DNA from 2 places in the Cobetia sp. 10Alg 146 genome. Region 1 is predicted to be linked to the other one. Evidence: predicted binding sites of a transcription regulator. Region 1 holds the regulator's gene; the other holds the start of a gene.
What was found. Region 1 encodes LexA, which represses DNA repair genes until DNA is damaged. Its sites were predicted from a motif close to TACTGTNTANNTANACAGTA; they were not measured.
Positions count from the first base shown of each region.

Region 1 (3,411 bases):
AGACCGTGCCGTAATGCTCGCGGATGTAGCGACGCATGTGACCCTGCCCCTGGGTATAGGCAAGCCCGAGCAGGCGCATGAAGGTACGCAGGCTGTTGCGCTCGGCCGGCACCTCCAGCACCGTGCGCGCCATCACTTCCAGCAGCGTTTCCAGCGGCACCTGACGACCGGCATGCTGCTGCTCGACACTGTCGAGTGCCGCATGGAAACGCTCGCTGAAGGGGTCGAGATAGCGGGCGAACACTGCCTGGATCAATGACTTCTTGGAGCCGAAGTGATAATTGACCGCCGCCAGGTTGACCTTGGCCTTGCTGGTGATATTGCGCAGCGAGGTTTCGGCGAAGCCTCGCTCGGCGAACAGGACCTCGGCGGTATCGAGGATACGGGTAACGGTATCGGTCTGGGCCATGGGCGGATGCCTTGTCAGGTGATCAGTCACGAGGGGGCACGGGAGTCCTTGTCCCCCCGGGAAACGGCAAGGCCGTGGCCCGGGGGGCGACTCTTCTCATGCAGGTCAATCAAACGACATGTCGGTCTTCACGCACCGCGTGTCAGGCAGCGACTCCGAGGCGGAGGCTGCCACGAGCCGTGTCCCGAGCACAGGACACACAGGGCCTGTGTACCGGTAGCCGGATGCGCCCGACGAACATTCGTTTGAAACAAGGTAATTCTAGCTGTCCATGCCATGACTGGCAATTGCTGGTTGTTTCAAACACTCGACAGCCAAGACCGGCAGGACGCGCATTCACGCGGGACATTCGGGGACGGGATGGTCATGGGGCGTCCCGGACACCCGCTGTCTCGCGTCAGCATGTCGATGTCGACGAAGATGCCGGCAACGTTGCTGCCAAAGCAACCACGATGCCTTGCATGACCGCCATGACTGGATACAATGACAGTTGTATGGATGCACACCCCGTGCCGTCAGCTCAGATGCCGCCCAGGCCAAAGGCAATGCCCATGACTCAGCCGCTTACTCCGCGCCAGCAGGATGTCTTCGATTTCATCATCAAGACCATCAAGTCCTCAGGCTATCCGCCAACGCGTGCCGAAATCGCCCAGGCACTGGGCTTTCGCTCACCGAATGCCGCGGAAGAGCATCTGCGTGCCCTGAAGCGCAAGGGAGCCATCGAGATGGTGCCGGGCACCTCGCGGGGCATCCGCGTGCCGTCTCTGGCCGAGGCGGAAGAGGATAGCGAGCAGGGCCTGCCGGTCATCGGGGAAGTGGCCGCTGGCAGCCCTATCCTGGCCAGCCAGCATATCGATCGCCATTGCCCGCTGCCCAGTGACTACTTCTCGCCTGCCGCCGACTATCTGCTGCGCGTGCGCGGGGTCTCGATGAAGGATGTCGGCATTCTGGAAGGTGACCTGCTGGCCGTGCACCGCACGAGCAGCGTGCGTGACGGACAGATCGTGGTGGCGCGTCTGGGGGATGAAGTGACGGTGAAGCGTTTCCGTCGCGATGGCCATTACGTATGGCTGGAAGCCGAGAACGAGGACTTCGCTCCCATCAAGGTGGATCTGCGCACGGACAGCCTGGAAATCGAGGGCCTCGGCGTGGGCGTGATCCGCGATGGCGGCCTGCACTGATCTCAAGGCTCGCAGGCAGTCTGTCCTCACAGCGCTGACGCGCAGATGACGATTGTCGCCATCAGGGCATCCACGAAAAAACCCGCCGATTGGCGGGTTTTTTCGTGGCAGGCAGACATGCGGGAAGTGCTCAGTGCACCATGCCTTCCGACTGCTCGTCTTCATCATCCTCGCCATCCCACAGGCGGGTGCGGGTGATGGCGTGGTCGATCATCTCACGCGCGACCTCGAAGCGATTGTCACGCAGCAGATCGGCAGCTTCATCGGAGATGCGGATACTCAGAAGTGGCTCACCTTCACTCTCGGCGGCACGCAGGATCACTTCCCCATCTTCCATTTGCACGATTTCAAGTACGGCGGGATCGGACACGTCATTCCTCCTGCACGGCATCCTGAGGATACCGGCGTCGTTGTGATCGTCAGCTTGACGGCGGGCAGGCCCTGCGACTTGCAGTCACTGGCGACAATGCAGAAAAAAGTACGACCACAGCCAGAGCCATGGTCGTACCGGAGAATGCAGGGCTTGCCACAATGCCGCCAGTCTAGCACCCGTCATGCCAGGGCGTCACCTGAATGACAGGTGCGTGACATGCCAGCGCCTTCGGGTCAGGCAAGGCGCGACGCTACCACTCCACATTCGACTCGCGAAGGTGTGACAGCAACGCCTTCATGGCGCTGACTGCCGTGGCGAGACGCTCTGCCAGAGGCGCATTGGCCGCCGCGGCGATGATGAGACCATCGCCACGCGCCTGGCCTTCCTCACGCCGGGCAGCACCGCCCTCTTCATGCAGACGCGTGATATCGGCCACCAGCTGGCTCAACCAACTGTCCGGCTGCGCCTGCAGGCTTCGCAACTGCTCGATTTCCGCCACGGGAGTCGGCGGTGTGGCCAGCCGCTCGCGCCAGCTGCCCTCAGGCCAGCGTGCCGACGCGGCGCACTCCTCGATCAACGAGGCCAATGCCAGCTCCATCAACGCCAGCGCCCCTTCCTCACCGGCCATGCGCCGTGCGACGGCATGCTCATCACGCGTCGCGACGGCCGCCTGCTCCAGCAGCAACTCGGCCTGATACAGCAGTTGATTGGTGCGGCCACGCTGGCTCATCAGCTCTTGGCTCCCTTGCGCTTGTCCTCGACGACCCAACGGCCGTTGTCGAAGGTCGCCTTCCACCCCGTCGCCTTGCCATCTTCGTCCGTCATCACGAACTGCTCCTTGGCCTTGCGCGAGAAACGAATCTGCGTCGGGCGGCCATCGGGGTCTTTCTCCGGCGCCTTGAGGATGAAGTGATACTTCTCCGGGAGCTCGTCGGCATGCGCCTTGAGCTCGCTGACCAGCGGCGGACGCGTCTCGCGATTCTTGGGGAACTGACTGGCGGCAAGGAACAGGCCACTGGCGCCATCACGCAGCACGTAGTGATCCTCGACCTTCACGCAGGCAAGTTCCGGCATGGGGATCGGGTCCATCTTCGGCGGTGCCACTTCACCGGACTTGAGCAGCTTGCGGGTGTTCTTGCAATCCTCGTTGGTGCAGCCGAAGTACTTGCCGAAACGCCCGGTCTTGAGCTGCATGTCGGCACCGCACTTGTCGCACTCGATGACCGGCCCATCGTAGCCCTTGATGCGGAACTGACCCTGCTCGACTTCATGTCCCACGCAGTCCGGGCTGTTGCCGCAGACGTGCAGCTTGCGCTGCTCGTCGATCAGATAGCTGTCCATGGCCGTGGCGCAGATCGGGCAACGGCGCTTGGCACGCAGTGCATCGGTCTCGGCATTCTCATCCGCGTCAGCGGCGACCGCCTCATCCCCCGGCAACAGGTCGATGG
Region 1 covers NZ_JARWKT010000002.1:392,571-395,981, forward strand. The annotation lists gene QD172_RS04655 (TetR/AcrR family transcriptional regulator) at 1-409, opposite strand, end outside; gene lexA (transcriptional repressor LexA) at 961-1,590, shown strand; gene QD172_RS04665 (hypothetical protein) at 1,721-1,960, opposite strand; gene QD172_RS04670 (DUF6586 family protein) at 2,214-2,693, opposite strand; gene topA (type I DNA topoisomerase) at 2,693-3,411, opposite strand, start outside.

Region 2 (3,411 bases), on a different contig from region 1:
TGAGCACTTCTCGTTTCGCCGCATGGCCTGCATCGGCCTCATCGTGCTGTCGATCGTCGGCCTCAACCTGACAGGCGGACATTGATCATTGCCATTCGTGCAATGACCAATTGCCGTCAGGTGCCTTTTTCTGTCGTCGGCAGTGCACTAGCCTCTCGGGCAACATTCGTGATCATGCCATTCAGGAGTCTTGCCATGAGCCTGTCCTTCTACGCCGTCAGTCACGAGCGCGGCTTCTCTCCCACGCCCCTGCCCATCTGGACGGACAACGGTGACGTGTCTGACCTCTTCGAGACCGAGGCGACACCAGAGGTGGTCCGTCAGGAGGTCGAGGGTGTCCCGGGCGCCTTCCAGCTGCTCAATGTGCTGACGCCTGCCGAGGCCGACAACTTCGTCGCCGCCCTGGAGGCAATGGGCTTCGAGGAGGATGCGCCCGTCTCCCTGCCGCGTTCGGTACGCCACAACCACAACGTCAATTGGGTCGTCAGTGACGCCATCGATCAGGTCATCTGGGCGCGCTCGGCGCCACTGGTGACCGAGCAGATCCAGGGCGAAGGCGCAAAAGGCATCAATGCGCGCTTTCGTGTCTATCGCTACGAGGCCGGCGACTTCTTCAAGCCGCATACCGATGGTGCCTGGCCGGGTAGTCGCGTCATCAATGGCGAGATCGTCCAGGACGCCTATCCGGGCCTGATGAGCCAGTACACCTTCCTCATCTTCCTGAGCGATGGCTATACCGGCGGGCGCACCGAGTTTCTGGTCAGCCGTCGCGACCCCGAAAGGCCTGCCCAGTCACAGGACGACATCCAGACAGTCTCGGTCGCAACGCCCAAGGGTGGCGTGCTGTGCTTCCCGCATGGCTCGCACCCGCAGCACTGCGTGCACGCAGGCGAGCCGATCCGCGATGGTGCCAAGTACATCATCCGCAGCGATATTCTCTATTGATGACCACCTGCCGAGAACCTGCTAGCGACCGGCCAGCCGCTCGCGGCGGGCGAGCAGGAAGTCGACCCAGGCACGCACGCGCGGGTTGTGCTGATTCTCGCGTGCGAAGACGACATGGATGCCAGTGTCGAAATCCGACGACGTGACCTGATGGTCCTCCAGCACCGCCACGAGGCGTCCCTGGTCCAGTTCTTCACGGATGGCCCAGAGCGGTTGCACCACGACACCAGCTCCCTCGAGGGCTGCCTGGGTCAGAATGTCGGCGTTGTTGGTGCGCAACGCGCGTGCTCGCGCCGAGATGCGGTGCTCCCGCTCACCCTGCACCAGCCGCCAGTGATGATTGGCGGTGGTATAGCTGAAGGTCAGCAGGCGGTGCCGCTCCAGGTCCTCAGGCTGACGAATGGGCGGCTGGGCACTGAGATAGGACGGCGCCGCGGCCAGCACGAAACGCTGGTCACTGATGTGCCGTGCGATCAGACTCGAGTCTTCCAGATGGCCGATGCGGATGGCGACATCGAACTGCTCCTCGATCAGATCCACGCGCTGATCACTGCTGACGATATCCAGCGCCACCTCGGGGTAGCACTGCATGAATTCACTCACCAGCGGCGCAAGATAGAGGCGCGAATATCGCCACGGCACCGAGATGCGCAGCGGCCCCGCGACTCGCTCACTCAGCGTCTCGAGCTCATCCGTCAATTGAGCCACCTCGCCCAGGATGGCTCGGAAACGGATCACGGCTCGCTCACCGGCAGGCGAAAGCCGCACATGGCGCGTGGTGCGCACCAGCAACGGCTCGCCCAGCTGTCGCTCCAGATGATTGACGTGACGCGTCGCCGTGGAACTGGCGATCTCCAGCTCACGCGCAGCCGCATTGAAGCTCTGATGCTCCGCCACCTTGAGGAAGGTGCGCAGTCGTTGGGTCAGTTCGTTCATGGCTCTCCACAGTGAATCCGCCTCTCACGTAGACACCGGACCTTGCGCCCGATGGCATTCGCCGATGCCGAGCATAACACCCTCGCCATCCGGGCTTCGCAGCGGCCACTTTCACTTGAGGCGGCTTTGCATATTAGCGGTTGCCTAACGCTTGCCTGCCACGGATACTGTATATAAATACAGCCATGACAGGAGAGCTTTCCATGACCGCATCTGCCCCCCTTGCCACTCACGAGACGTTGGCTCGCCCTCATCCCGCTCCTGCGCCATGTGAGCTGCCATACCCCCACATCACGGGGCGTGCGGGAATTTCCGGCTTTCCGTCACCGGCCGAGGATTACGCTGGCCGGACATTGGATCTCAACGAGCGGCTGATCAAGCGTCCGGCAGCGACCTTCTTCATGACGGTGGCAGGTGACAGCATGGAAGGCTTCGGCATCTACGAGAATGACACCCTGGTCGTGGATCGCTCCATCGACGCCCGCCCCGGACATATCGTGGTGGCGCTGGTCGAGGGCGAGGTGGTGGTCAAGCGCTACGAACTGATCGGCCAGCGGCCGTATCTGTGCTCCGGCAATGCCCTGTATCCGCCGGTGGCCATCGTCGATCTCGAGTGTCAGGTCTGGGGGGTGGTGCGCTCCGTCATCCACGAATACGCGGTATGAGCGCGCCGATGATCGGGCTGGTCGACTGCAACAACTTCTACGCCAGCTGTGAGCGAGTCTTTGATCCGCGCCTGGAAGGCCGCCCCGTGGGGGTGATGTCCAACAATGACGGCTGCGTGATCGCGCGCTCTCAGGAACTCAAGGCGCTGGGCATCGAGATGGGTACCCCGGCCTTCCAGCTGCAATCCCTGGTACGCGAGGGGCGCATCCACCTGCTCTCCTCGAACTATGAGCTGTATGGCGACATGTCGGCGCGCGTGCGCGACGTGCTGGAGGAATACAGCGCGGGGGTCGAACCCTACTCCATCGACGAGATGTTCGTGCGCTTCGATGGCTTTGACCGCAACGCGATGCTGGCGCTGAGTCGTACCCTGCACCGCAATGTGCGCAAGTTCACCGGCATCCCGGTATGTGTCGGCGTGGCCCCCACTCGTACCCTGGCCAAGCTGGCCAACCGTACCGCCAAGAAGCGGCCGGAATTCGGCGGCGTCTGCGTGCTGGAACCTGCCGAAGTCGGCACCCAGCGCCTGCTGGAAGACACACCGCTGGGCGATGTCTGGGGCGTGGGCCATCGCCTGGTCGAACGGCTGGCACTGCAAGGGCTGCATACCGCCTGGGACCTGCGCTGTGCGGACCCGCGCGCCATCGGTCAGCGCTATTCCGTCGTGCTGGAGCGCACCGTGCGCGAGTTGCAAGGCACGCCCTGCTTCGAGATGAACGACCCCGATGATGCCCGTCAGCGCATCATGACCTCACGCTCCTTCGGCCGCATGACCGATGACATGAATGAGCTCAAGGATGCCATTCGCCAGCACGCCCAGCGCGGCGCCGAGAAGCTGCGCCATCAGGGCAGCCAGACACGTGC
Region 2 covers NZ_JARWKT010000001.1:533,872-537,282, forward strand. The annotation lists gene QD172_RS02280 (multidrug efflux SMR transporter) at 1-85, shown strand, start outside; gene QD172_RS02285 (2OG-Fe(II) oxygenase) at 196-945, shown strand; gene QD172_RS02290 (LysR family transcriptional regulator) at 967-1,881, opposite strand; gene umuD (translesion error-prone DNA polymerase V autoproteolytic subunit) at 2,085-2,546, shown strand; gene QD172_RS02300 (Y-family DNA polymerase) at 2,555-3,411, shown strand, end outside.
Region 2: a site for LexA is predicted at 2,047-2,066, ahead of umuD (translesion error-prone DNA polymerase V autoproteolytic subunit). Genes of this name have one in related genera too.